4 regions of the Streptomyces peucetius genome follow, and region 1 is predicted to be linked to each of the others. Evidence: riboswitches for the same ligand, from Rfam matches in the RefSeq annotation. Region 1 holds a riboswitch; each other region holds the start of a gene.

Region 1 (7,034 bases):
TCCCGCCACTCGCTGGACGCCCGGGGCGAGCCCGTGGAGTGGGTCCGCTCGGTCTACCGCGGTGACCGGTACAAGTTCGTCGCCCGGCTCCAGCGCCCGGGCGACTGACCTCCGCCCACCCCAGCACACATGGCGCCGCAACGTGTTGCGGCGCCATGTCCCGTTTTGCGCCGCCCGACCGGCAGTCGTTGCCGTACCGATATACGGACGGGGGGTGACTGCGCGCGAACGGCTCGCCTAGATTTCGTGCCCATTACAAAGGTGACCAGTGAGGGGACGGAGCCGCATGTCAGCAGTACCCGATGCGCCCGACGCGCCACAAGCGCCCGAAGCGCCACAGCCGGTCGTCACACCGGTGCGCGTGATCATCGCCCTCTGCCTCTTCACGCCGTTCGTGGCGATGCTCTGGGTCGGCTCCTATGCGAAGGTCGACCCGACCTTCATCGGGATGCCGTTCTTCTACTGGTACCAGATGCTCTGGGTGCTGATCTCGACGATCCTGACGATGATCGCGTACAAGCTGTGGCAGCGTGACCAGCGCGCCCGCAAGGGGGGTGCGTCCCAATGAACGAGGGCGTCAACGGCGTAGCACTCGCCGTCTTCATTTTTTTCTTCGTGGCCGTCACGGTCATGGGCTTCCTGGCCGCGCGCTGGCGCAAGGCCGCCAACGAGAACAGCCTCGACGAATGGGGCCTCGGCGGCCGTTCGTTCGGCACCTGGGTGACCTGGTTCCTGCTCGGCGGCGACCTGTACACGGCGTACACCTTCGTCGCCGTGCCGGCGGCCATCTACGCGGCGGGCGCGGCCGGCTTCTTCGCCGTCCCGTACACGATCCTCGTCTACCCGCTGATCTTCACCTTCCTGCCGCGGCTCTGGTCGGTGTCGCACAAGCACGGGTACGTGACGACCTCGGACTTCGTCCGTGGCCGCTTCGGCTCCAAGGGCCTGTCCCTGGCGGTCGCGCTCACCGGCCTGCTCGCCACGATGCCGTACATCGCGCTCCAACTGGTCGGCATCCAGGCCGTGCTCGACGTCATGGGCGTCGGCGGCGGCGAGACCACCAACTGGTTCGTCAAGGACCTTCCGCTGCTGATCGCCTTCGGTGTGCTCGCGGCCTACACGTACTCCTCGGGTCTGCGGGCGCCGGCACTGATCGCCTTCGTCAAGGACACCCTGATCTACATCGTCATCGCGGTGGCGATCATCTACATCCCGATCAAGCTGGGTGGCTTCGACGCGATCTTCGCCAGCGCCAGTGAGAAGTTCTCGCAGGTCAACGAGGCGACGGGCAAGCCGACCGGGGCGCTCGTGCCCGGCGACGCCGGTCACTGGGGCTACGCCACCCTGGCGCTCGGCTCGGCACTCGCGCTCTTCATGTACCCGCACTCGATCACGGCGACGCTCTCCTCGCGCAGCCGTGAGGTGATCCGCCGCAACACCACGATCCTGCCGCTGTACTCGGTGATGCTGGGTCTGCTGGCGCTGCTCGGCTTCATGGCGATCGCGGCCGGAGTGAACGTCAAGAACGGCCAGCTGGCCATCCCGCAGCTGTTCGAGAACATGTTCCCCGCCTGGTTCGCGGGCGTCGCCTTCGCCGCCATCGGCATCGGCGCCCTGGTCCCGGCGGCCATCATGTCGATCGCCGCGGCGAACCTGTTCACCCGCAACATCTACAAGGACTTCATCAAACCCGACGCGACACCGGCGCAGGAGACCAAGGTCTCCAAGCTGGTCTCGCTGCTGGTGAAGGTCGGCGCCCTGGTCTTCGTCCTCACCATGGACAAGACGGTCGCCATCAACTTCCAGCTACTGGGCGGCATCTGGATCCTGCAGACCTTCCCGGCGCTGGTGGGCGGCCTGTTCACCCGCTGGTTCCACCGCTGGGCGCTCATCGGCGGCTGGGCGGTCGGCATGATCTACGGCACGGCCGCCGCGTACGGCGTCGCCAGCCCGACCCAGAAGCACTTCGGCGGCTCGTCGGACATGATCCCGGGCATCGGCGAGATCGGCTACATCGGTCTCACCGCGTTCGTGCTGAACGTCGTCGTGACCGTGGTCCTCACCTTCGTCCTGCGGGCGGCCAAGGCCCCCGACGGCATCGACGAGACCAGCCCGTCCGACTACACCGCCGACGCGGGCGACCCGGGCGTCAAGGTCGAGCTCCCGCCGGCCACGGCCGGCGCGCCCGGCGGTCACTGACCGATCGCGCGCCGAGGGCCGTCGCACCTCCCCCCGGGGAAATGCGGCGGCCCTTCGCCGTGCTCTGATGCACACTGCCGGGCATGGACATCACCATCAGGAGAATCCGCCCCGAGGAGTACACGGCGCTCGGCGAATTGACGTGCCGCGCGTACATCGACGGCGGGCTGCTGGACTTCGGCGAGGAGGACCCGTACGCCGACGTGCTCCGCGACGTCGCGAGCCGGGACGCGCAAGCAGAGGTGTACGTCGCCGTCGACGAGGCGGACACGCTGCTCGGCGGGGTCGCGTTCGTGCCGGACGGCGGCCCGTTCGCCGACATCGCGGTGCCCGGCGAGGCCGAGTTCCGGATGCTTGCCGTGGACGAGAAGGCACGCGGCCGCGGCACGGGCGAGGCGCTGGTGCGCACCTGCGCGGAACGGGCGAGGGCGACGCCCGGCTGCGTACGGCTGGTGCTGTCGACGCAACCCACGATGTACGCGGCGCACCGGGTCTACGGCCGGCTGGGCTTCGTACGCACCCCCGAACGGGACTGGTCCCCCATCCCGGCCGTCCCGCTGCTGACGTACGCGCTGGAGCTCTACTAGACCTCCCGACACAACATGTGGGGGGTGGCTCAGCCAACCGCCCCCACATGTATGCTCATCTCGCTGTCGCCGCAGGGGAATCCGGTGCGAATCCGGAACTGTCCCGCAACGGTGTGTTCAGGTGCGCTTCGCCGTGCCCGTTACGAGTCCGACGACCTGCCGACGGCGCATCCGGTTCGACCGATCCGGATGCCCAGACGTCCGGGCCTCGCGGATGGGCCGGTGGACGCCGTGCGCCGTGCTGTCCAGGTACGCGCCGCCACGGCCCCCGCCTCCCCGCCGGCCCAGAACCGAGCGAGGGAGAGCACCACATGACCATCGCGCCAGCCGATCCGGTTTCAGCGACCCGGCAGGAGGACGGCCCCGGGACCGCCCTGCTGCGGCTCCTGACGGACCTCACGGCCGACCTGGCCGACACCGACCCCGGCAGGGTCGCCGCCGCCGCGCTGCGCGGCCGGCACGCCGGGTCCGACGAGGCCGAACTGCGCTCCCTCGCCACCGACGCCGCCGCGGGCCTCATCTCCGAGGACCCCGCCTACTCCAGGCTGGCCGCGCGTCTGCTCACCCGCACGATCGCGGAGGAGGCCGCCGGGCAGGGCGCGGTGTCCTTCTCCGCCTCGGTCGCCGTCGGCCACCGCGAGGGTCTGATCGCCGACCGCACGGCCTCGTTCGTCGCGCTGCACACGGACCGGCTCGACGCGCTGATCGACCCCGAGGGGGACGACCGGTTCGGCTACTTCGGTCTGCGCACCCTTTACAGCCGCTACCTGCTGCGGCACCCGATCACCCGCGAAGTGATCGAGACGCCCCAGCACTTCATGCTGCGCGTCGCGTCCGGACTCGCCAAGGACGACACCACACACGCGGTGGACGAAGTGGCCGCACTGTACGGGCTGATGAGCCGACTCGACTACCTGCCCTCCTCCCCCACCCTCTTCAACTCCGGCACCCGCCACCCGCAGATGTCGTCCTGCTACCTGCTGGACTCTCCGCTCGACGAGCTCGACTCGATCTACGACCGCTACCACCAGGTCGCCCGCCTCTCCAAGCACGCGGGCGGCATCGGCCTCTCGTACTCCCGCGTCCGCGCCCGCGGTTCACTCATCCGGGGCACCAACGGGCACTCCAACGGCATCGTGCCGTTCCTGAAGACCCTCGACGCCTCGGTCGCCGCCGTGAACCAGGGCGGCCGGCGCAAGGGCGCCGCCGCGATCTACCTGGAGACCTGGCACGCGGACATCGAGGAGTTCCTGGAGCTGCGCGACAATACCGGCGAGGACGCCCGCCGTACGCACAACCTGAACCTCGCGCACTGGGTCCCCGACGAGTTCATGCGCCGCGTCGAGGCGGACACCGACTGGTCGCTGTTCTCCCCGGTCGACGTCCCCGAGCTGGTCGACCTGTGGGGCGAGGAGTTCGACGCCGCCTACCGCCGGGCGGAGGCCGCCGGGCTGGCCCGCAAGTCCGTCCCTGCCCGCGAGCTGTACGGCCGGATGATGCGTACCCTCGCGCAGACCGGCAACGGCTGGATGACGTTCAAGGACGCCGCCAACCGCACCGCCAACCAGACCGCGGAGCCGGGCCGGGTCGTCCACTCCTCGAACCTGTGCACCGAGATCCTCGAGGTCACGAACGACGGCGAGACCGCCGTGTGCAACCTGGGCTCGGTCAACCTGGGCGCGTTCGTCGACGAGGAGGCCGACGGCGGGATCGACTGGGACCGGCTGGACGAGACCGTCCGCACGGCGGTGACCTTCCTCGACCGGGTCGTCGACATCAACTTCTACCCGACCGAGCAGGCCGGCCGGTCGAACGCCAGGTGGCGCCCGGTGGGCCTGGGCGCGATGGGCCTGCAGGACGTCTTCTTCAAGCTGCGGCTGCCCTTCGACTCGCCCGAGGCGAAGGCACTCTCCACGAGGATCGCCGAGCGGATCATGCTGGCGGCCTACGAGGCCTCCTGCGACCTCGCCGAACGCAACGGCCCGCTGCCGGCCTGGACCGAGACCCGCACGGCACGCGGCGTGCTGCACCCCGACCACTACGGCACCGCGCTCAACTGGCCCGAGCGCTGGGAGGCGCTGCGCGCCAGGGTCGCCGAGACCGGCATGCGCAACTCCCTGCTGCTCGCCATCGCGCCGACCGCCACCATCGCCTCGATCGCCGGCGTGTACGAGTGCATCGAGCCGCAGGTGTCCAACCTGTTCAAGCGCGAGACCCTCAGCGGCGAGTTCCTCCAGGTCAACTCCTACCTGGTGGACGAGCTGAAGAGGCTCGGGGTGTGGGACGCGCAGACCCGGGAGGCCCTGCGCGAGGCGAACGGCTCGGTGCAGGGCTTCGGCTGGGTCCCCGCCGACGTGCGCGCCCTGTACCGCACGGCCTGGGAGATCCCGCAGCGCGGTCTGATCGACATGGCCGCGGCCCGTACCCCGTTCCTGGACCAGAGCCAGTCGCTGAACCTGTTCCTCGAGACGCCGACCATCGGCAAGCTCAGCTCGATGTACGCGTACGCCTGGAAGCAGGGCCTGAAGACGACCTACTACCTGCGCTCGCGCCCGGCGACCCGCATCGCCCGCGCCGCGTCCGCGAGCGTGCCCGTGCCCGTGCAGGCGAGCCCCGAAGAGGCCGTCGCCTGCTCCCTGGAGAACCCCGAGTCCTGCGAGGCCTGTCAGTAATGTCGGAGAACAACGCCAAGAACCTGCTCGACCCGGGCTTCGAACTCACCCTCCGGCCCATGCGCTACCCGGACTTCTACGAGCGCTACCGGGACGCCATCAAGAACACCTGGCACGTGGAGGAGGTCGACCTCCACTCCGACGTCGCCGACCTGGCCAAGCTCACCCCCGGTGAGCAGCATCTGATCGGCCGGCTGGTCGCGTTCTTCGCGACGGGTGACTCGATCGTCGCGAACAACCTGGTGCTCACGCTCTACAAGCACATCAACTCCCCGGAGGCGCGGCTGTATCTGTCGCGTCAGCTGTTCGAGGAGGCGGTGCACGTCCAGTTCTATCTGACGCTGCTGGACACGTATCTGCCCGACCCGGACGACCGGGCCGCCGCGTTCGCCGCCGTGGAGAACATCCCGTCGATCCGCGAGAAGGCGCAGTTCTGCTTCCGCTGGATGGATTCGGTGGAGAAGATCGACCGGCTGGAGACCAGGGCCGACCGCCGCCGTTTCCTGCTGAACCTGATCTGCTTCGCGGCCTGCATCGAGGGCCTGTTCTTCTACGGGGCGTTCGCCTACGTCTACTGGTTCCGCTCGCGCGGACTGCTGCACGGGCTCGCGACCGGCACCAACTGGGTGTTCCGGGACGAGACGATGCACATGAACTTCGCCTTCGAGGTCGTGGACACCGTCCGCAAGGAGGAGCCGGACCTCTTCGACGACGAGCTTCGGCAGCAGGTCACCGACATGCTTGCGGGGGCCGTCGAGGCAGAGCTGCAGTTCGGCCGGGACCTGTGCGGTGACGGCCTGCCGGGCATGAACACGGAGTCGATGCGCGAGTACCTCCAGTGCGTCGCCGACCAGCGCCTCACCCGGCTCGGGTTCGGCCCGGTGTACGGCTCGGAGAACCCGTTCTCCTTCATGGAGCTGCAGGGCGTCCAGGAGCTGACGAACTTCTTCGAACGCCGTCCGTCCGCCTACCAGGTGGCCGTGGAGGGCTCGGTGGACCTGGACGAGGACTTCTGAGCCCGGTGCCCGTCACAGCGGTGGCCCGCACCTCGCCGTCCGAGGTGCGGGCCGCCGTGCCGGCTCAGATGCCGCAGCTGGAGGCTGACCAGTAGCGGCTGGACCGGTGGTCGACGTGGGTGTGGTCGTTGTGGCCCGGGTAGCCGGGGCCGAGGATGCCCCTGAATCCGTGGTAGCGGGCCTGCTTGGCCAGCGTGCACAGCGAGTGCGAGCCGGCGCCGAGGTCTGCCGCGTCCCCGTAGAGATGGCGGCTGCTGGAGGAGCCGCCGACCGCGCTGTTGCAGGAGTAGGAGCGGAAGCCGCTCGTCACCCGGATCGGCTCGTCACCGAGCGCGTGGCGCATGGCCTCCAGCTTCCACATGGTGCGCAGTGCGTTGGCCTTCGCGGTCGCGGCGCTCACCGCGCCGCCGGACCAGGTGGAGTTGCAGCGGTTGAGTTCGGCGTAGCTGAAGTGGGCGGGCGTGCAGTCACTGTCCTGGAGGGCGTAGATCTTGCTGAACGTGGCGGGGCCCGCCACGCCGTCCGCGCTCAGGCCGTAGGCCGACTGGAACCGCTTGACC
Region 2 (7,034 bases), 4.8 Mb from region 1:
AGGCGTGATAGCAGCAGCGCAGCGTTTCCCCTTCCACCACGCCCATACTCAGCGGTACCTGGCGGTGGGCGCACCGGTCCTCCAGCGCGTGGACCGTTCCGCTCGCACCGCGGTACAGCGCGATGCGCTCACCCGCGAACGCGGTGGCGAACGCCCTGCCCTTGGGCACGCTCCCGGACACAGCGACCGGATACCAGAAGTTCGGATCGATCAGAAGTTCGGATCGATCCCGGTACGCCGGAGGTCCGACGTGGCCTCCGAAGGGTGATCAGGAAAGGATGGGGAACCGCTCTCCGGCCCGACCGGCACCGTCCCGCGTCCTACGATCTGTCCCTCCGACATGCTCTCGTCTCCCTCGGTGCGCTCGGGACTGCGGCTTGTGCCCATACCGACGGGTCACCCGGGCCGGGGCGCACGGGGCCGCTGTTCTCCGATCATTCTTTCCGCTTCCGCGAGCGTCACCCTGAACACACTCGGTGGGTGAAGAGTGGCCGAACGCAACGGCGTGCCCCGGGAGTCGTCAGTCGGGAAGGCTCAGCCAGACGAGGTGATGACCACGGCGACGGACCGGACACGTAGCCCCTGAGCCAGGTACGCGATCTCCATGGGCGTGCCGACCAGGCCGGCCGCCTGGAGGTCGGCGGCCACCAGTCGCGCTTCGCCGAGTGAGAGGTGGTGCAACTCGCGCAGGGCCCGCAACACGGGAACGAGGCTCCCCTCCTTGTGCGCGAGGCGAAGACCCGCGGCCCCGTGCTCGGTCAGCAGGGCCTGCCTGATCTCTTCCGGGGCTGGGCCCGTGTCCATCTCGCACCATGTGTCCGGGCAGGCTTGGCATTGCCCTTCAACGCCCCACCAGAGCCGGCCTCGGTCGATGAATTGGCCCACATCGCGGACCAGCTCGCCGCCACAGCGCGCGCACTGCGATGTGAGCTTCACTCCCTGACCGGCGGTGCCGGAGATCCCGCTCTGCGGAGTCAGGTGCATACCGGCCTCCTTTCTTGCTCGTCGAGTGACCAGTGCGGCGCGGCTCACGAGGACGACGTGATGTGCGAGTCCGCGGGCGGTGTGGTCGCCGTTCCCCGGCCGGGGTGGAGCCGTGCTGGTGGGGGCGATGCGCAGGTCAGGGGGAGGGCACCGGGCCGCCGGGCCGGAACCGCTCCACGCCGACGATGTGCCGCACCTTGACCGGGCGCACGATCACCGCGACCCGCTGCTCCCCCGGCATGATCCACTCGAAGCGCTCGCTGCCCAGATACTTGCGGGCCAGCCGGTCCATCCGGTCGTGCGCCTCCTGGCCCTCGACGAAGCGGGTCACCACACCGCTGATCTGCACTCGGTCGAAGGGATCGGTGGCGTCCGCGTGCGAGAGATAGACGCGGGGGTCGCGGCGCAGGTTCTCCTCCTTCACCCGGCCCACCGAGGTGTTGAAGGTCAGCTCCCCCTCGCCCTCCAGATCCACCCACATCGGACTCACCTGCGGTGCCCCGTCGGCGAACACGGTGCCGACGTACCAGAGGTTGGGTGCTTGCAGCCGGGCGCGGACGGCTTCGTCGAATGTCGCAGTCATCCCAGGAGGCTACCCACCGTGATCGGCGGGATGGCTCGGGGCGGGTAAAGCCGATGCCAGGGACCAGAGTTCAAGATCGATGCGGCGGGCATGCCGTGAGCACGGGAGTGCTGCGCCCGGTGATCGACAGTGCCCGGGCGGCGTGCTCGTTCATGAGTCCTCCGCAGATTGTCAGCCCACATTCTTGGGGGACGGCGGTAGGAACCAGGGGCACACACACGTCCGGTGGGCAGGCTCCAAAACCGGATGGCGTCGATACAAGCTCCGGCTCTCCGCGAAATCCGCCGCCCGCGACCGATGTGCCGCGCTCCTGGGCGGCGGCTACGGCCTCGTGAGCCCGGTGTCGGTCATGCGCGCCGCAGATGGTCGAGAAATGCGCGGGTGGCCGGGTGTGTGGGGGTGCGCGGCCACGCCAGGCGTCCCGTCACCGGGGGCGCGTCCGACAGGGGCAGGTAGCGGACGCCGGGGTGCGGGTTCGACGTCGCCCAGGCGTACGTCCGATCTGTCGAGGGCGCCCAGACCGGGCAGGTCTACACCCCATAAGGAACGTTTCCGTAGCTCAGGGCCCCATGCGAGTGGGGCCCTGTTCAGCGTGCGGACCTGCGCACGCGCGCCCGCCGGAGGATGCACGTCCTCGTCGGGGAGCAGCAAGCCCGTCTGGTGTGGCAGCTCGGTGACATCGGCTACGGAATCGTCGCCTGGTTCACCATGGTCGCCATCGCCCTCTCCTGCCGACAGCGCTGCACGCCCTGCGGGACTTCGAACGCCAGATGAAGGAAGGCAGCGGACTCGCACATCGCGTTCGACGCGTCGCTTCTCGGCAGCCCCCGCCTCGTCGATACTGGACATCGGCAACAGCAGCATCACCAGTTCCTGGCGACCGGTCAGTAGGGTCGGCATCAGCCCCGCCGGAACACCGCCCGGGGCCGCCGCAGACCGTCGGGCGCCACAACCCCATACATGCTGACTGATCAGACAGACCCCTGTTCAGGGGGCTGGCCGAGAACCTTCCCAGGAGGAACCGTTGAGGATGCTCATCAATGTGCCGGAGACCGTCGTCGCGGACGCGCTGCGTGGGATGGCGGCCGCGCATCCCGAGTTGGCCGTGGACGTGGACAACCGGGTGATCGTCCGGCGGGACGCGCCCGTCGCGGGGAAGGTGGCGCTGGTTTCCGGGGGCGGCTCGGGGCACGAGCCGTTGCACGGTGGGTTCGTCGGGCCCGGGATGCTCGACGGGGCGTGCCCCGGGGAGGTGTTCACCAGCCCGGTGCCCGACCAGATGGTCCGGGCCGCCGCCGCTGTCGACAGCGGCGAGGGCGTGCTGTTCGTCGTGAAGAACTACACCGGTGACGTCCTGAACTTCGACATGGCCGCCGAGCTCGCGGAGGACGAGGGCGTACGTCTGGCGAAGGTCCTGGTCGACGACGACGTGGCCGTGACGGACAGTCTGTACACGGCCGGGCGGCGCGGCACCGGGGCGACACTGTTCGTGGAGAAGATCGCCGGGGCCGCCGCCGAGGAGCGCGCTCCGCTGGAGCGGGTGGAGGCGATCGGCCGGCAGGTGAACGGGTCGTCCCGCAGCTTCGGCGTGGCGCTGAGCGCCTGCAGCACCCCGGCGAAGGGCGGCCCCACCTTCGACCTGCCCGCCGGGGAACTGGAGTTGGGCGTCGGTATCCATGGCGAGCCGGGGCGGGAGCGCCGCCCGATGATGACGTCGCGGGAGATCGCCCACTTCGCCGTCGATGCCGTCCTGGAGGATCTGCGCCCGTCGGGCCCGGTGATCGCGCTCGTCAACGGCATGGGCGCGACACCGCTGCTGGAGCTGTACGGCTTCAACGCGGAGGTCCAGCGGGTGCTGGCCGAGCGGGACGTGTCCGTGGCCCGCACGCTCGTCGGCAACTATGTGACGTCCCTCGACATGGCCGGCGCCTCGGTGACCCTGTGCCAGGTGGACGAGGAGCTGCTCAGGCTGTGGGACGCGCCGGTGCGGACCCCGGCGCTGCGATGGGGGTCGTGACCGGCTCAGCGCCGTACCGTCGTCGTCCGAACCGATCGACTCACCAGGGAGTTCCTGTGCTCGACGCCGAATTCTTCCGCCGCTGGCTGGCCGCCGTCGCCACCGCCGTGGACCGGGAGGCGGACCGACTGACCGAGTTGGACTCGGCGATCGGTGACGCGGACCACGGCAGCAATCTCCGGCGCGGGTTCACGGCCGTCGGCGCCGCGCTGGAGAAGGAGCCGCCGGCCACACCGGGTGCGGTGCTGGTGCTGGCCGGACGGCAGTTGGTGTCGACGGTCGGCGGCGCGTCGGGGCCGCTGTACGGGACGCTGCTGCGGCGCACCGGCAAGGCGCTGGGCGACGAGGCGGAGGTGACACCCGCGCAGTTCGCACAGGCGCTGCGGGCCGGGGTCGCCGCGGTGGCGCAGCTGGGCGGTGCCAAGGCGGGCGACAAGACGATGCTGGATGCGCTCGAGCCCGCGGCGGCGGCGCTCGGCGACAGTACGGAGTCGTTCGCCGCGGCCCGCGAGGCGGCCGAGCAGGGGGCGCTGGCGACGGTGCCGATGCAGGCGCGCAAGGGCAGGGCGAGTTACCTCGGTGAGCGCAGCATCGGGCACCAGGACCCGGGAGCCACGTCGTCCGCCCTGCTGGTCGCCGCACTGGCCGAGACGGTGGAGGCGCCGTGAGCGACGGCAGGCAGGTCGGGATCGTCCTCGTCTCCCACAGCCGGGAGGTCGCCGCGGCTGTCGCCGAGCTCGCCAAGGGGCTGGCGGGCGGCGGCACAGCGCCGGTGGCACCGGCCGGCGGCACATCGGACGGCGGTCTCGGCACCAGCGCGGAGCTGATCACCGCGGCGGCCGAGCAGGTGGACGGCGGCGCGGGCGTCGCGGTCCTGGTGGACCTGGGCAGCGCCGTGCTGACGGTCAAGGCACTGCTCGCCGAGGGCGACGAACTGCCCGAGGGCACCCGGCTGCTGGACGCGCCGTTCGTGGAGGGCGCGGTGGCGGCCGTGGTGACGGCCTCCGCGGGGGCCGATCTGGACGCGGTCGAGGCCGCGGCCTCGGAGGCGTACGGCTACCGCAAGCAGTGACGCGGGGCGGCCCGCGGCCGGGGGTGTGGCGAACGGCTCACCCGGCCGCGGGCCGATGCGCCCGTGCGCGGCTTGTGATGTCGCTGGTGGGCGCATTACTGTCACGGGGCCTTGGTGTTCGGGAAACCGGTGAAGTACCGGTGCGGCCCTCGCCACTGTGATCGGGAAGTCCGGCTCCACCCCCTCACGGGGAGCCACTGGGACACCGCGTGGACGCGCGGTGCCCGGGAAGGCGGAGCACGGGCGGCATGACCCGTCAGCCAGGAGACCGGCCAGGGTGCGTTGTCCATCCACGAGGTGCTGGAGAGGGTCTCCCACATCATGCATATCGCCGAGGGGTATCTGCCCCCGCTGCACGCGGCCGCCTGGGGCGTCGCGTCGGCCCCTTTCGTCGTCCATGGCGCACGGGCCCTGACCCGCGAGGTCCGGGCCAATCCCGATTCGACCCTGCTGCTCGGCGCGTCGGGCGCCTTCACGTTCGTCCTGTCCGCGCTGAAGATCCCGTCGGTGACCGGCAGCTGCTCGCACCCGACGGGCACCGGTCTCGGCGCGATCCTGTTCAGACCGCCGGTCATGGCGGTGCTCGGCACCATCACGCTGCTCTTCCAGGCGCTGCTGCTGGCGCACGGCGGTCTGACCACGCTCGGCGCCAACGTCTTCTCGATGGCGGTCGTCGGCCCCTGGGCGGGGTACGGCGTGTACCGGCTGCTGCGCCGGTTCGATGTGCCGCTGATGGTCGCCGTGTTCTTCGGCGCGTTCACCGCCGACCTGTCCACGTACTGCGTCACCAGTGTGCAGCTGGCCCTCGCGTTCCCCGACCCGGGGAGCGGTGTGCCGGGCGCGCTGGCGAAGTTCGGCGGGATCTTCGCCGTCACGCAGCTGCCGCTGGCGGTCAGCGAGGGCCTGCTCACCGTGCTGGTGATGCGGCTGCTCAGCCGCTCCAGCAAGGGTGAACTGACCAGGCTCGGCGTGCTGGTTCCGGGTACGAAGAAGGAGGCCGCGGTCCGATGAGCCGTAACGCGAGGATCAACACCCTGCTGCTGCTGGCCGTGGCGGCCCTGGCCGTCCTGCCCCTGGTCCTGGGACTCGGGGACCACAAGGAGGAGCCTTTCGCCGGCGCGGACGGGGAGGCGGAGGCGGCGATCACGGAGCTCGAGCCGGATTACGAACCGTGGTTCTCACCGCTGTACGAACCGCCGTCGGGCGAGGTCGAGTCGGCGCTCTTCTCCCTGCAGGCGGCGCTCGGCGCGGGTGTGCTGGCGTACTACTTCGGGCTGCGCAGGGGCCGGCGGCAGGGCGAGGAACGGGCCAGGGCCGCCGCAGAGGGCTCCGACACCACGACACCGGCGGCGTAGCCGCCGATGCTGCCCATCGACGTGGCGGCGCACAGCAGTCGCTGGCGCCGCCGTCATCCGTGCGAGAAGGCCGCCCTCGGGCTCGGCCTGACGGTGACCGCCGTCTGTCTGCCGCCGTGGCCGGGCGCCGTCCTCGTCGGCGCGGCTACGCTCGCCGTGCTGCTCGGTCCGGCCGGTGTGGCGCCGCGCCGGCTCTGGCGGGCGTTCCGCATCCCGCTGGGGTTCTGTGTCACCGGCGCCGTGCCGCTGCTGTTCGCGGTGGGCGGCCCTGACGGCCCGGTCGCGTTCGCGCCGGACGGGCCGCCGGAGGCCGTGCGGCTGCTGCTGCGCACCTCGGCCGCCTCGCTGGGCGTGCTGCTGTTCGCCTTCACGACGCCGATGTCGGACCTGCTGCCCCGGCTGGTGAAGGCGGGCGTGCCGCCCGCGGTGGTCGACGTGGCGCTGGTGATGTACCGCATCAGCTTTCTGCTGCTCGACGCCATCGGCAACATCCGCCAGGCCCAGGCCGCCCGCCTCGGCCACACGACCAGGGCCGCCGCCTGGCGCTCGCTCGCCGGCCTCGGGGCGACCGCGTTCGTGCGCGCCTTCGACCGGGCGAGCCGGCTCCAGACGGGGCTGGCGGGCCGCGGGTACGACGGCACACTGCGCGTGCTGGTGCCCCGGGCCCCGGTGTCCCGCACGTTCCTCGGCGGGGTCGCCGCGCTGCTGACGGGCATCGTCGTCCTCACTCTCGTGCTCGAAAGGTTTGCCCTGTGATCGTGGAACTCGTCGACGCCGGTTACGCCTACGAGGACGGACCCGCCGTGCTCAGCGGCGTCGGTCTCGGCCTTGCGGAGGGCAGATCGACCGCGCTGCTCGGACGCAACGGCAGCGGCAAGACGACCCTGCTGCGGCTGCTGAGCGGCGGGCTGCGGCCCGCGACCGGCCGGCTGCGCCTGTGCGGCGAGCCGGTGACCTACGACCGGGCCGGGCTGACCCGGCTCCGTACGACGGTGCAGCTGGTTCTGCAGGACCCGGACGACC
Region 3 (7,034 bases), 3.5 Mb from region 1:
CGCGGACATGTCCAGCGCGACCGCGGCCCGCTCCCGGGCCTCCGCGATGGAACTGGCCGCGCCGGGACCGCGCTCCACGGCCGCCCAGCGGGCTACCCGCACGGCGTCGGCGAGCACCGACCGCGCCTGCCGCGCGAGCTCGGCCGGTGCGGGCGTGCCCTCCGGCGGCCGGGGCGACGGGCGCGTGCGCCGGGTCGTCACGGCCGTTCGTGCGGTGGCCAGGGACCGCGGGCGGACAAGACGGAGTCTGGAGTTGCGCGCCAATTGCTCATCAGGCTTTCGGGACGTCACGGGGTGCAGTCTTCCCGCTGACGGCCCGAAAGCCCAAACGGAACCCCATGGGCCGGGCCGCGCAGCCGCCCGACCTGCTCTTGCACGCCTTACATGAGGGGAGTGAGGAAGCGGCGGAGGACTTCCTGGTACCTCGTCGGGTCGGCGTTCCACATGGCGGCGTGCGGCGCCTGCACGACCGTGTGGAGGGTGACCAGATCGGGTCGGCGGTCGGCGAGTTGGCGTGAGCGGTGCCAGGGCGCCAGGGAGTCGTCGGGGCCGTGGAAGATCAGCGTCGGCACACCCAGCGTCTGGGGGTCGACGGCTTCGGCGAGCCGGTCGTGGTGCAGTCCGGTGCGGCCCTGCGCGGCCCGCACCGCCAGAGGCAGCAGCGGGGCGGGCGTTCTGCGGGCAGCGGCCAGACGGCGCACGGTCGCCTCCCAGTCGAGCACGGGCGAGTCCAGCACCACGCCGCTGATCCGGTCCCGCAGACCGGAGTTGGCGGCGGTGCGCAGGGCCATCGAGGCGCCGACGGACCAGCCGTGGACGATGACGCGCTCGGCGCCGTGGCGGACCGCGTGCCGGACGGCCGCGTCGAGGTCGCGCCACTCGGAGTCGCCGAGATGGCCCAGACCGTCCGGCGGCCGGGGAGCACCGGCATCGCCCCGGTAGGCGAGGGACAGAACCGGGAAGTGCTGGTCGAGCAGGAAGTCGAACACGTTCATGGTGTGTTCCCGGGTGGTGCCGAGGCCGTGCACGGCGATGACCCAGGTGGCGCGCGCCCCGGGTACGAACCAGGCGGGGAGCGCGCCGAGCTCACCGGGGACGAGGACCTCGGAGTGCTCGATGCCGAGCGCGGCGTAGGGGTCGCCCTTGTGCACCTGCGGGGTGAGCCGGACCCGGGTGCCGGGCTGCAGGACACCCTCCGTGACGCGCACGAGCCGGCGTACGACCGTGTCCGCGTCGTGCGGGACGCCGTCGAGCACCGGTCCCACGACCGCGTGGACGCCCGTCCCCTCGAGTCCGTACGTGCCGGGGCGCAGCGATGCCAGGCTGCGGGTCAGCACGATCCGGCCGGGGGCCGTGGCGTGGACGGTGAGCCGGGGGTCGCCCGGCAGGGGCCGTCGGGTACCGCGCAGCGCGGCGTGGCTCGCGTAGCGGCCTGCCGCGACTGCGGCGGCGCCGACGCCGATCAGTGTGGTGACGGCCGCTGCCGTCGCTGTAGCCGGGCGCACGGGTCCAGTGTCGGGGCGGGCGGGGGCGGGGGCCAGTGGGAGGGGCCGCGCGTGTGGCTGCGCGGGCGGGTTGCGGGCGGGGCCGTTCCCCCCTTCCCGAACCGGGGACTGCGCCCCCGGTTCGGGAAGCGGCGGGTAGGGGACAAGCCCGCCGCAGGCGTCAGGGGGTCGGTTGGCCGTACGTGGCGAGGCAGGTGGACGCGGCCGCGAGCTGGGCCGGGGTCAGCAGGCTCGGCGTGCGGCCCGGGACGGACGACGCCGTCAGCCAGACGCTGCACATCCACTCCAGTTGCGCCGTGCGGTCGTACGCCTGGGGCAGGGTGTCGCCGTAGGTCACGGTCCCGTGGTTCTGCAGCAGGCAGGCCGTACGGTCCCGCAGGGCGTGGAGCATGTTCCGGGCCAGCTCCTGTGTGCCGTAGAGGGCGTAGGGGGCGACGCGGACCGGGCCGCCGAGCGCGGCGGTCATGTAGTGGATCGGCGGGAGCTCCGGGACGAGCGTGGAGACCGCGGTGGCATGCACGGCGTGGGTGTGCACGACGGCGCGGGCGCCGGTCTCGCGGTGGACCGCCAGGTGCAGCGGGAGCTCGCTGGTGGGTTCCAGGTCACCGAGGACCTGTCTGCCGTCGAGGTCGACGGCGACGGTGTCCCGCGCCGTGAGCCGCTCGTACGGCACTCCGCTAGGGGTGACGAGGACGAGCTCGCCGACCCGTACGGAGACGTTGCCCGATGTGCCGACGACGAGTCCTTCAGCCGCCGTCCTGCGGGCGGTGTCCACGAGGTCCCGCCACGCCTGTTCGATCTCGTCCCGCCGTGCCTCACCGGTCGCTTCACCGGTCGCCTCATCAGTCATGCCGGCGATCCTGTCACCGGGTCCGCGGCCGCGGGAACACGCACAGTGTTCGAGTGGCTGCCGTGAGCGCCGGGAAGGTTCGAAATCGGACAAGCGGAATCGGTCGACCGCACTTGGGGACACCGCAGCGCCCAACCCAGTTCACCTTCCGTTCATCCAGGTTGCCTACGGTCCTCGCGTCAATGACGTCAAACGATTGCCTGGGTAAATGGAACACATCACACTGCTGCTCGCGATTGTGATCGTGACAGCGCTCGTGTTCGATTTCACGAACGGTTTCCACGACACCGCCAACGCGATGGCGACGACCATCTCGACCGGCGCACTGAAGCCCAAGACCGCGGTGGCCATGTCCGCCGTTCTGAACCTCGTCGGCGCTTTCCTCTCCGTGGAGGTCGCCAAGACCATCTCCAGCGGACTTGTCGACGAATCAGGCATCACACCTGAAGTCATCTTCGCGGCGCTCGTCGGCGCCATCCTATGGAACCTGCTCACCTGGCTGGTGGGCCTGCCGTCCAGTTCCTCGCACGCCCTCATGGGCGGTCTGATCGGCGCCACGGTCGCCTCGGTCGGCTTCGCCGGGGTCAACGGCGGCGTCGTCGTCACCAAGGTGCTCATCCCGGCCGTCGCGGCCCCGGTCGTGGCCGGCCTCGCCGCCATGCTGGCCGCCCGGCTGACGTACCGGGTCGACAGGAACACCGACGCGAAGGCCACCGCCAAGGGGTACCGCGCCGGGCAGATCGCCTCCGCCGGCCTCGTCTCCCTGGCCCACGGCACCAACGACGCCCAGAAGACGATGGGCATCATCACGCTGGCCCTTGTCGCCGGCAACGTCCTCGCCCCCGGGTCCAACCCTCCGATGTGGGTCATCGTCTCGGCCGGTGTGGCGATCGCGCTCGGCACCTACCTCGGCGGCTGGCGCATCATCCGCACCATGGGCAAGGGCCTCACGGACCTCCAGCCGCAGCAGGGCTTCGCCGCCCAGACCAGCGCGGCCAGCGTGATCCTCGCCTCCTCGAACCTCGGCTTCTCCCTGTCGACCACGCACTCCTGCTCCGGCGCCGTCATGGGCGCGGGCCTCGGCCGCAAGGGCGGCGTGGTCCGCTGGTCGACCGCCACCCGGATGTTCGTGGCCTGGGGCCTGACCCTGCCGGCCGCGGGCCTCGTCGCGGCGGGCTCCGAGTTCGTCACCAAGCAGGGTGACTGGGGTGTCGCGGCCGTCGCCGTCTTCCTCGTCGCCTCGTGCATCGCGATCTGGTTCATCTCGCGCCGCCAGGTCGTCGACCACACCAACGTCAACGACGTCGACACGGCGGCCGACGAGCCGGCGGGAGTCGTCACGACCGCCATCGCGGCCGTCACCCCGCCGCCCGCCGGCGACTTCAAGACCACGATCCCCGCCCCGGCCGAGCCCGAGTCGGCTCGTACGGCCACGGTGTAAGGAACAGCAGCATGAAGATCGACTGGGTAGCCCTCGGCTCCGTGTTCGGCGTGAGCCTCGTCGCCACCGTCGCCCTGGTGGGCCTGTTCACCGTGGGCATCGTGGGCCTGACCAAGCAGGAGGCCGCGCAGCAGGCCGGAGGCTCCGGCCTGCTGGCCCGCAGCGGCGCGTACGCCTGCTTCGCGCTCTGCGCGGCGGCCGTGTCCTACGGGATCTATCTGATCGTCGCCTGACGTCCCGACAGTCCGCCCGCAGGCCGGGCCGGAGCCACCCGCGGGTGGGTCCGGCCCGGCCTGCGCGTGTCCGCCGGTGTGGGACTCGGCACACTGTCCCGCCGCAGGTCAAGGGTGAGTTGACGGGCGTTCGCGCACGTGGTGGACTGCCGTGGCCATCAACGGCGGCAGAAGAGGAAGTCCGGTGCGAATCCGGCGCGGTCCCGCCACTGTCACCCGGGGGAGCAACCACCCGGGGAGCCAGGAACTCTCGCCGCCCGTCACGTCGAACCAGGGCGCGGACCCTGAGTGAGGACTCCTGCCATGCCCGGCCGCGGTACCGCCCTGTCCGTCGGACTCCAGCACTTCCCGGCCCACTGATCCCGTGCGTGCCGACCGGATCTTCCTGTACGGCGCCGCAGCCGGCCTCATCGGCGACCGACTCCTCGGCGATCCCCGCCGGGGACATCCGGTCGCCGCGTTCGGGCGGGTCGCGGGCGCCGTCGAGCGTGCCCTGTGGCGTGACCACCGCGGCCGGGGCGTCCTGCACGCCGCCGTGTGCGCGGGCGGCGCCGTGGCCGCGGCGGCCCTGGCTGCCCACGCCGTACGCCGCTCCCCCACGGCCTCCGTCGCCCTGACCGCCGCGGCCACCTGGGCCGTCGTCGGAGGCACGACACTCGGGCGCGAGGCCGCGGCGATCGGTGACGCGCTGGCCGCCGGGGACGTCGAGGCGGCGCGGGAGCGGCTTCCGCATCTTTGCGGTCGGGACCCGCAGGCCCTGAACGAGCAGCAGATCGCGCGCGCCGTCGTCGAGTCCGTCGCCGAGAACACCTCCGACGCGGTCGTCGGTGCCCTCGTGTGGGGCGCCGTGGCGGGCGTGCCCGGGCTGGTGGGTTTCCGCGCGGTGAACACCCTGGACGCCATGGTCGGACACAAGTCGCCCCGACACCGGCGCTACGGCTGGGCGTCGGCCCGCCTGGACGATGTGGCCGGCTGGCCGGGCGCACGGCTGACCGCCGTGCTGGCGGCCGTCTGCGGGCCGGACCCGCGGGGCGCCGTACGGGCCTGGCGGGCCGACGCCGGCAAGCATCCGAGCCCCAACGCGGGCCCCGTGGAGGCGTCCTTCGCGGGCGCGCTCGGCGTGCGGCTGGGCGGGACCCTCTCGTACGGCGGGCGGGTCGAGCACCGGCCGGTGCTGGGCGGGACGGGACGGGCCGTGCAGTTCGGCGACATCGAGCGGGCCGTGCGGCTGTCGCGCCGGGTCGGGGCGGCGGCCCTGGTTGTCTGTACGGGCGCGCGGCTCGCGGCGGGAGCACTGAAGCGGAGGCGGACATGAGCGGTGGGCTGCTGGTCGCCGGGACCACCTCGGACGCGGGCAAGAGCGTCGTCACGGCCGGGATCTGCCGGTGGCTGGTGCGGCAGGGGGTGAAGGTCGCGCCCTTCAAGGGGCAGAACATGTCCCTCAATTCGTTCGTGACGCGTGAGGGCGCGGAGATCGGGCGGGCTCAGGCGATGCAGGCGCAGGCCGCGCGTGTGGAGCCGACGGCGCTGATGAATCCGGTGCTGCTCAAGCCCGGCAGCGACCGCTCCAGCCAGGTGGTGCTGATGGGCAGGCCCGTCGGTGAGATGAGCGCCAAGGGCTACCACGGGAACCGGCAACGAGAGCTGTTCGAGCCCGTCATGGCATGCCTGGAGGAGCTGCGGGGCACGTACGACGCCGTGATCTGTGAAGGGGCGGGCAGTCCGGCCGAGATCAATCTGCGGCGCACGGACATCGTGAACATGGGCATCGCGCGGGCGGCCCGGCTGCCGGTGCTGGTGGTCGGCGACATCGACCGGGGCGGGGTGTTCGCGCAGTTCTTCGGTACGACGGCGCTGCTGGGCCCCGAGGACCAGTCGCTCGTGGCGGGCTATCTGGTCAACAAGTTCCGCGGTGACGTGTCGCTGCTCGAGCCGGGGCTCGACATGCTGCACGGCCTCACCGGGCGGCGCACCTACGGTGTTCTGCCGTACGCGCACGGGCTCGGCATCGACGAGGAGGACGGTCTGCGGGTGTCCCTGCGGGGCGCGGTACGCGAGTCGGCCGTGACGGCACCCGTCGGTGAGGACGTGCTGCGGGTCGCGGTCTGCGCGGTGCCGCTGATGTCGAACTTCACCGATGTCGACGCGCTGGCGGCCGAACCGGGCGTGGTGGTGCGGTTCGTGGACCGTGCGGAGGAGCTCGTGGACGCCGATCTGGTCGTGGTCCCGGGCACCCGGGGGACGGTGCGGGCACTGGCGTGGCTGCGGGAGCGGGGTCTCGCGGACGCCCTGGCGCGGCGGGCGGCGGAGGGGCGCCCGGTGCTGGGCATCTGCGGCGGCTTCCAGGTGCTCGGCGAACGCATCGAGGACGACGTCGAGTCCAGGGCCGGTGAGGTCGAAGGGCTCGGGCTGCTGCCGGTTCGGGTGCGGTTCGCGCGGGAGAAGACGCTTGAGCGGCCCGTCGGCGAGGCACTCGGCGAGCACGTCGAGGGCTACGAGATCCATCACGGCGTCGCCGAGGTGACGGGCGGGGAACCCTTCCTGGACGGCTGCCGCGTCGGCACCGTGTGGGGGACGCACTGGCACGGGTCGCTGGAGAGCGACGCCTTCCGGCGCGCGTTCCTCCGGGAGGTGGCCGCGCAGGCGGGCCGGCGTTTCGTGCCCGCCCCCGACACGAGTTTCGGGGCGCTGCGGGAGGAACAGCTGGACCGGCTGGGCGACCTGATCGAAGAACACGCCGACACGGAGGCGCTGTTGCGGCTCATCGAGGGCGGGGCGCCGGCAGGGCTGCCGTTCGTGCCGCCGGGGGCGCCGTGAGGGGCGGCGGCGGGCCGCTGCCCCGCCCCGCCCTTCCCGCGGGCCCGGCGGCCCGTGGGAACTTGCACCGGACGCCCGCGCCCCAGAAGCCGGCGGGGCTGCGCCCGCCCGGCTCAAACGAAGGAGTGATCAAAGGATGAGCACCCCCTATCCGTTCACCGCGGTCGTCGGGATGGACGACCTGCGGC
Region 4 (7,034 bases), 1.5 Mb from region 1:
CACGCCGCGGGAGGAGACGCTCTGCGCGCTCTTCGCCGAGGTGCTGGGTCTGCCCGAGGACCGCGTCGGTATCGACAGCGACTTCTTCGAGCTGGGCGGCCACTCGCTGCTGGCCACCCGCCTCGTCAGCCGGGCCCGAACCGCGCTCGACGCGGAGCTGGCCATCCGGGATCTCTTCGAGGCGCCCACCGTCGCGGAGCTGGTGGAGCGCGCCGCCCGGTCCGGCGGCGCCGCCCGCCCGGCGCTCACGGCCGGCGAGCGGCCGGACGAGCTGCCGCTGTCCCACGCCCAGCAGCGGCTGTGGGTCGTCCAGCAGATCGAGTGCACCTCGGCCGCGTACAACTTTCCGCTGGTCATGCGGCTGCGCGGCACCCTCGACACCGAGGCGTGGACCGCCGCCCTCGCCGATGTGACGGCCCGCCACGAAGCCCTGCGCACGGTCTTCTCCACATCGCCCGACGGCGAGGTGTTCCAGCGCGTCCTGCCCGCCGAGCAGGCACGCCCCGTGGTCGAGCGCGTCCGGGCGGCGGAGGAGGAACTGCCTGCCGTCATCGACGCGGCCGTGGGCAGGCCGTTCGACCTCGCCGCCGAACTGCCCCTGCGGGCCACGCTCGTGGAGCTGGCGCCCGAGGACCACGTCGTCGTTTTGCTGCTGCACCACATCACCACCGACGAGTGGTCGGACCGGCCGTTCCTGCGGGACCTGGCCACCGCCTACGCGTCGCGCCTCGACGGCGCGGCACCCGACTGGGAGCCGCTGCCCGTCCAGTACGCCGACTACGCCCTGTGGCAGCAGCGGCTGCTCGGCGACCCGGCCGACCGGGGCAGCCTGGCCGCCCGGCAGCTCGACTACTGGCACACGACGCTGGCCGGGGCCCCGGAGGAGCTGGAACTGCCCACCGACCGGCCCAGGCCCGCCCGCCCGGCGTTCACCGGCGCCGAGCTCGACATCGACTTCGACGCCCGGGTCCACGAGGGGCTGAAGCGTCTCGCCCGCGAGACCGGCGCCTCCATGTTCATGGTGGTGCACGCGGCCGTCGCCGCCCTGCTCCACCGCATGGGCGCCGGCACGGACATCCCGCTCGGCTCGCCCATCGCCGGCCGGAGCGACGAGGCGCTGGACGAGCTGGTCGGCTTCTTCGTCAACACCCTGGTGCTGCGCACCGATGTCAGCGGCGACCCCAGCTTCACCGAGCTGCTCGCCCGGGTCCGCGAGACCGACCTGGCGGCGTTCTCCCACGCCGACGTGCCGTTCGAGTCCGTCGTCGAGAAGCTCAACCCGACGCGCTCCCTCTCCCGGAACCCGCTGTTCCAGGTGATGGTCGGCTACCACGCCCGCACCGGCGCCGAGTTGCAACTCCCCGGCCTCGGGCTGGAGTACGTGCCGTTCCGGATCCGCTCAGCGAAGTTCGACCTCGTGTTCAGCTTCACCGAGCACACCCCGGACGACGGCGGCACCGGCTCGCTGAACTGCCGTCTGGAGTTCGCCACCGAACTGTTCGACGAGGAGACCGCGGAGCGGCTCGGCGACCGGCTCCGCAGGCTGGTCGCGGCGCTCGTCGCCGCCCCGCGACAGCCCCTGTCGCAGGCGGAGATCCTCGCCGACGACGAACGGCGGCTGGTCCTGGAGGGATTCAACGGCGCTGCGCGCGAGGTGGACGAGGAGTCGTTCCCGGCCCTGTTCGCGCGGCGGCTCGCCGAGCGGCCCGACGCGGTCGCCGTCGTCGACCGCTCCCGCTCGGTGACGTACGCGCAGCTCGACGCCCGTGCCAACCGCATCGCCCGGCTGCTCGCCGCGCGCGGTGTCGGTGCGGAGAGCGTGGTCGGCGTGGCCGTGCCCCGGTCGGCGGACATGATCGCCACGGTGGTCGCCGCGCTGAAGCTGGGCGCCGCGTTCCTGCCGCTCGACCTGGTCCACCCCGGCGACCGCCTCACCTACATGATCGAGGACTCGGCGGCGGCCCTCGTGGTCGGCACCGAACCGGTCGCGGGGAAGATCCCCGACGTGGCGGGCGTCCCCGTGCTCCTCCTCGACGCCCCGGACACGGCAGCCGAGTCGGACGCGCTGTCCGACGCGCCCCTCGGCGTCGCCCCGATCGCCCTGGACCAGGCCGCGTACGTGATCTACACGTCCGGCTCGACCGGCCGGCCGAAGGGTGTGGTCGTGCCCCACGAGGGCATCTCCAGCCTCGTCGCCACGGCCGTCGACCGGATGGGCCTGGAACGCGACAGCCGGGTGCTCCAGTTCGCGTCGATCGGCTTCGACGTCTTCGCCTTCGAGCTGTCGATGGCCCTGTGCCACGGAGGCCGGCTCGTCCTCATCACCGACGAGGCCCGCGTCGCCGGACCGGCGCTCACCGACTTCCTCGCGGACCAGCGGATCACGCACATGATCCTGCCTCCGTCCCTGGTGTCGGCGCTGCCGCCCGGCTGCGAACTGCCCGAGGGGTCGACCGTCCTGGTCGGCACCGAGACCGTGCCGCCGGACCTGTTCGAGCGGTTCGGCGCCACGGCCCACCTGATCTGCGCCTACGGCCTCACCGAGGCGACGGTCAACTCCACGCTGTGGCCCGCCCGCGAGCACGGCGGCAGCCCGTCCGGCCGGGTCCCCATCGGCCGGCCCGACCCCAACACGCGCTGCTACGTGCTCGACGACCGTCTGCGGCCCGTCCCGCCCGGTGTGGTGGGCGAGCTGTACGTCTCCGGGCGCGGCCTCGCCCGCGGCTACCTCGGCAAGGCGGGTCTGACCTCGGAACGGTTCGTCGCCGACCCGTTCGGGGAGCCCGGCAGCCGGATGTACCGGACCGGTGACCGGGCCCGCTGGCGCCGGGACGGCAACCTCGACTTCCTCGGCCGGGTCGACACCCAGGTCAAGGTGCGGGGCTTCCGGATCGAACTCGGCGAGATCGAGGCGGCGCTCGGCGGACACCCGTCGGTCGCCCAGGCCGCCGTACTGCCCGACCGCGACGGCGACATCGTCCGCCTGATCGGCTACGCGGTGCCCGAGGCCGGTGAACTCGACCCGCAGCAGCTGCGCGCCCATGTGGCCGGGCTGCTGCCCGAGTACATGGTCCCGGCGCTCGTGGTGCCGCTGGGCGGGCCGCTGCCGCTCACGCCCAACGGCAAGCTGGACCGCAAGGCGCTGCCCGCGCCGGACTGGTCGGCGATGACCGGCGACGCCCGCCCGGCCACCGAGACGCAGGCCCGGCTCGCCGAACTGTTCTGCGAGATCCTCAAGCTGGACGGCGTCGGCGTGCACGACAACTTCTTCGCGCTCGGCGGCCACTCCATGGCCTCGATGAGGCTCCTGGGCCGTATCCGCACCGAGTTCGGGGTCGAACTGAGCATCAGGGACGTCTTCGACGCGCTCACGGTGGCCGGCATCGCCGGCAAGCTGGAGGGCGCGGCCGCCGCCCGTCCCGCGCTGCGCCCCGCCCAGGAGCGCGACGAGCCGCTGCCGGTCGCGCCCGTCCAGCGCCCGCAGTGGGAGTCGTACCACCGGAGCCCCGGTTTCGACCACGCGCTCGTCCTGCGCTCCACGGGCGGGATCGACGAGGACGCGCTCTCCGCCGCCCTCGCCGATGTGGTGGCCCGGCACGAGCCGCTGCGCACAGCGTTCACCGAGCGCAGCGGCGCGGCGTTCCAGCGGCCGGCCCAGGCCCCGGCGCTCGCCGTGGAGTCGTGCGCCGGCCTCGACGCCCGCCTGGCCGAACTCGCCGCTGAGGCACCGGACCTGGAGACGGAGGCACCGCTGCGGGCGCGCCTGCTCACCGGCCCCGACGGCAGCCAGGCACTGCTGCTGACCATGCACTACCTCGCGGTGGACGAATGGTCGGTGGTCCCGCTGTTCCGCGACCTCACCGCGGCCTACGCGGCCCGTACCGAGGGCCGGGCACCGGCCTGGGAGCCGCTGCCGGTCACCTACGCGGACTACACCCGCTGGGCGCACGAGGTCCTGGGCGACCTCACCGATCCGGACAGCCGGGGCGGGCAGCAGCTCGCCTACTGGCGCCGGACGCTGGGGGACGTACCCGCGAAGCTGGCGCTTCCGGCGGACGGCCCGCGCCCGGCGGCCTCCGACGGGTCCGGCCGAGCCGCCGACCATGTCGGGTTCGTCCTCGACGAGGAGCTGCACGCGGCCGTGGACGGGCTCGCCCGCGCCACCGGCACCAGCATGTTCATGGTGCTGCACTCGGCCCTGGCAGCCCTGCTCACCGCCCACGGCGCCGGCACCGACCTGCCCATCGGTACGATGGTCGCCGGCCGCACCGACGACCAGCTCGCCGACCTGGTCGGCTGCTTCCTCAACACGGTCGTCCTGCGCACCGACACGGCGGGCGACCCGACCTTCGCGGAGCTGCTGACCCGGGTGCGGGAGACCACGCTGAGCGCCCTGGACCGGCAGGACGTCCCGTTCGACGAGGTTGCCCGGGCGACCGGTCTGCCGCCCGAGGGGCCGCAGGTCATGGTGGTCCACCACGAGCAGGCCGACCTGGAGCAGCTGGAAGGCGGTGTGGGCTCGCTGGAGGCCGTACCGACCGGCTCGGCTCGGGCGGACCTGACCCTCAGCTTCTACGAGCCGCGCGGGGAGGGCCCGGTGCACTGCGGGCTGATCCACGCGACCGACCTGCTGGGCACCGCCAAGGCGCGGCGGCTGGCCGACGAACTCCAGGCGCTGCTGCGCACCGTGGCGGCCGATCCTGAGCGGCCGCTCTCCGAGCTGTTCACCGTACCGTCCAAAAGGAGTGACAACGCATGAGCACCAACCCGTTCGAGGACCCGCAGGGCACCTTCCTGGTCCTGGTCAACGACGAGAACCAGCACTCGCTGTGGCCGTCCTTCGCCGAGGTGCCGGCCGGGTGGCGGACCGCCTTCGGCCCGGACACCCGTGAGACGTGCCTCGCCCACGTGGAGTCGAACTGGACAGACCTGCGCCCGGCGAGCCTCGTCGCCCGGCAGGGCTGACGCGGGCCCGCCGTGCGGCCACCCCGCGGTGAGGAGCGATCCCGCCGCGGGGCGGCGGCGTTCGCACGCGCCGTCGACCGTCCCGGGCGGGAGGCCAGGCCGCTCCCCGGCCGACTCGCGGGGCGCTGTGGTAGCTTGCGCAAGCCAGTCGCACTCCGTACGAGGACGTACGTGAGTCAGGGAATCCGGTGCGAATCCGGAACTGACGCGCAGCGGTGAGGGTGACGGGCGGGCACACAGCCACTGGACCACGGGAACAGGTCCGGGAAGGCGCCTCGTCCGGGAGACCCCGAGTCCGAAGACCTGCTGGCGGACCGTACGAACGGGCCTCGCGCAAGGGCCCTCGACGCTGAGGAATCCGCTGTGCCCATCACGCACGCCAAGACCCTGTCCACCCTGCTCCTGTGCGGGGCCCTGCTGCTGACCTCCGGGTGCGGCACGGGCACGTCCGGCCCATCGGCGTCGGCGCCCTCCACCGAGTCCCGAGTGATCGACAACTGCGGGCGGAAGGTGTCCTTCGCGGGTGACGGGCCGCGGCGCGCGGTCTCGCTGAACCAGGGGACCACCGAGATCATGCTCTCCCTCGGCCTCGCCGACCGGATGGCGGGCACCGCCATGTGGACGGACCCCGTGATGAAGGGGCTGGAGAAGGCCAACGCCGGCGTTGAGCGGCTGGCGGAGAACAACCCGTCCTTCGAGAAGGTGCTCGACACCGAACCCGACTTCGTCGCCGCCTCGTTCGCGTCCACCCTGGGCAAGGGCGGTGTGGCCACGCGGGAGCAGTTCGAGCAGCTGGGCGTGCCCACCTACCTCTCCCCGTCGGACTGCCAGGGCAAGGACAACAGCGGCGACGGCGACGGTGTCCGCACCGCACCACTGAGCGTGGACACGGTCTACGGCGAGGTGCGCGACCTGGCCCGCGTCTTCGGCGTCGAGGAACGCGGCGAGGAACTGGTCGGCCGGCTCCAGGCACGGGTGGAGAAGGCGACGGCGGGCCTCGACGCCTCGGACGTCACCCTCCTGTACTGGTTCGCCAACTCCGAATCCCCCTATATGGCGGGATGCTGCGGCGCTCCCGGCATCATCACCCGAGAACTCGGCGCGAAGAACGTCTTCGACGACACCACGGAGGAATGGCCGCAGATCAACTGGGAAACCGTCGCCGACCGCAACCCCGACGTCCTCGTGATCGGCGACCTCACCCGGAAGTCGCAGACCGCGGAGAGCGCCGCGAAGAAGATCGCTTTCCTGGAGTCCGACCCGGTCACCCGGAACATGGACGCGGTACGAAACAAGCGGTACGTCCTGCTCAGCGGCCAGGCCATGAATCCGACGATCCGCACCGTCGAGGGCGTCGAGCAGGTCGCCGCCGCCCTGCGCGCGCACGGCAGGACGAAGTGACGGCGACCCTGTCGCGCACGGCGGTGGGGCTCGTGATCCTCGTCCTGTCCGTCGCCCTCGCCATCACCGTCGGCCCGGCGGACATCGGCATCGTCGACGTCTGGTCCGCCGTAGCCTCCCATCTCGGCGGGGACGCCTCCGGCCTCACCCCGATCCGCGACGGGATCGTGTGGAACCTCCGGCTGCCCCGCACGCTGCTGGCAGCGGTGTGCGGGGCCGGACTCGCCGTGTGCGGCGCGGTGATGCAGTCCCTGCTGCGCAATCCGCTCGCGGATCCCTTCGTCCTCGGAGTCTCCTCCGGGGCCTCGACCGGAGCCGTCGTCGTGGTGGTCCTCGGCGTGGGCGGGGGAGCGCTCTCGATCTCCGGGGGCGCCTTCGTCGGCGCCGTGGTCTCCTTCGCGCTGATGCTGGTGCTGAGCCACACGCTCGGCGGCACCACCGACCGGGTGGTGCTCTCGGGTGTCGCTGCGATGCAACTGTTCTCCGCGCTGACCTCCTTCGTCGTGGTCACCTCCGCCGATGCCGAGACCACTCGGGGCGTGCTCTTCTGGCTGCTCGGCTCGCTCAGCGGCGCGGGCTGGGCCGACGTACGGCTCTGCCTCGTGGCCCTCGCGCTCTGTCTCGTCGTGTGCCTGGGACACGGCCGCACCCTCGACGCGTTCGCCTTC

What was found. A riboswitch is a leader RNA that binds a small molecule or an ion and turns the genes downstream of it on or off. The one in region 1 is predicted to bind cobalamin.
Region 2: linked by a shared signal. The riboswitch ahead of OGH68_RS02445 (energy-coupling factor ABC transporter permease) and the one ahead of OGH68_RS24455 (ribonucleoside-diphosphate reductase subunit alpha) in region 1 are both predicted to bind cobalamin.
Region 3: linked by a shared signal. The riboswitch ahead of OGH68_RS08055 (cobalamin biosynthesis protein) and the one ahead of OGH68_RS24455 (ribonucleoside-diphosphate reductase subunit alpha) in region 1 are both predicted to bind cobalamin.
Region 4: linked by a shared signal. The riboswitch ahead of OGH68_RS30825 (ABC transporter substrate-binding protein) and the one ahead of OGH68_RS24455 (ribonucleoside-diphosphate reductase subunit alpha) in region 1 are both predicted to bind cobalamin.

The regions. Positions count from the first base shown of each region.
Region 1 is NZ_CP107567.1:5,280,465-5,287,498, reverse strand. Features, by position in the region: gene OGH68_RS24475 (GntR family transcriptional regulator) at 1-108, shown strand, start outside; gene OGH68_RS24470 (DUF3311 domain-containing protein) at 287-568, shown strand; gene mctP (monocarboxylate uptake permease MctP) at 565-2,199, shown strand; gene OGH68_RS24460 (GNAT family N-acetyltransferase) at 2,283-2,786, shown strand; cobalamin riboswitch at 2,831-2,965, shown strand; gene OGH68_RS24455 (ribonucleoside-diphosphate reductase subunit alpha) at 3,098-5,458, shown strand; gene OGH68_RS24450 (ribonucleotide-diphosphate reductase subunit beta) at 5,458-6,474, shown strand; gene OGH68_RS24445 (D-Ala-D-Ala carboxypeptidase family metallohydrolase) at 6,539-7,034, opposite strand, start outside.
Region 2 is NZ_CP107567.1:508,299-515,332, forward strand. Features, by position in the region: partial or broken gene OGH68_RS02410 (Rieske 2Fe-2S domain-containing protein) at 1-214, opposite strand, end outside; gene OGH68_RS02415 (hypothetical protein) at 535-804, opposite strand; gene OGH68_RS02420 (TIGR03618 family F420-dependent PPOX class oxidoreductase) at 1,121-1,567, opposite strand; gene OGH68_RS02425 (hypothetical protein) at 2,192-2,341, shown strand; gene dhaK (dihydroxyacetone kinase subunit DhaK) at 2,592-3,584, shown strand; gene dhaL (dihydroxyacetone kinase subunit DhaL) at 3,641-4,252, shown strand; gene OGH68_RS02440 (PTS-dependent dihydroxyacetone kinase phosphotransferase subunit DhaM) at 4,249-4,656, shown strand; cobalamin riboswitch at 4,752-4,948, shown strand; gene OGH68_RS02445 (energy-coupling factor ABC transporter permease) at 4,978-5,667, shown strand; gene OGH68_RS02450 (energy-coupling factor ABC transporter substrate-binding protein) at 5,664-6,011, shown strand; gene cbiQ (cobalt ECF transporter T component CbiQ) at 6,018-6,767, shown strand; gene OGH68_RS02460 (energy-coupling factor ABC transporter ATP-binding protein) at 6,764-7,034, shown strand, end outside.
Region 3 is NZ_CP107567.1:1,742,404-1,749,437, forward strand. Features, by position in the region: gene OGH68_RS08030 (hypothetical protein) at 1-291, opposite strand, end outside; gene OGH68_RS08035 (alpha/beta hydrolase) at 381-1,505, opposite strand; gene OGH68_RS08040 (class II aldolase/adducin family protein) at 1,666-2,355, opposite strand; gene OGH68_RS08045 (inorganic phosphate transporter) at 2,564-3,796, shown strand; gene OGH68_RS08050 (hypothetical protein) at 3,808-4,029, shown strand; cobalamin riboswitch at 4,163-4,301, shown strand; gene OGH68_RS08055 (cobalamin biosynthesis protein) at 4,394-5,344, shown strand; gene OGH68_RS08060 (cobyric acid synthase) at 5,341-6,846, shown strand; gene OGH68_RS08065 (putative cobaltochelatase) at 6,983-7,034, shown strand, end outside.
Region 4 is NZ_CP107567.1:6,819,059-6,826,092, forward strand. Features, by position in the region: gene OGH68_RS30815 (non-ribosomal peptide synthetase) at 1-4,759, shown strand, start outside; gene OGH68_RS30820 (MbtH family protein) at 4,756-4,965, shown strand; cobalamin riboswitch at 5,094-5,291, shown strand; gene OGH68_RS30825 (ABC transporter substrate-binding protein) at 5,329-6,366, shown strand; gene OGH68_RS30830 (FecCD family ABC transporter permease) at 6,363-7,034, shown strand, end outside.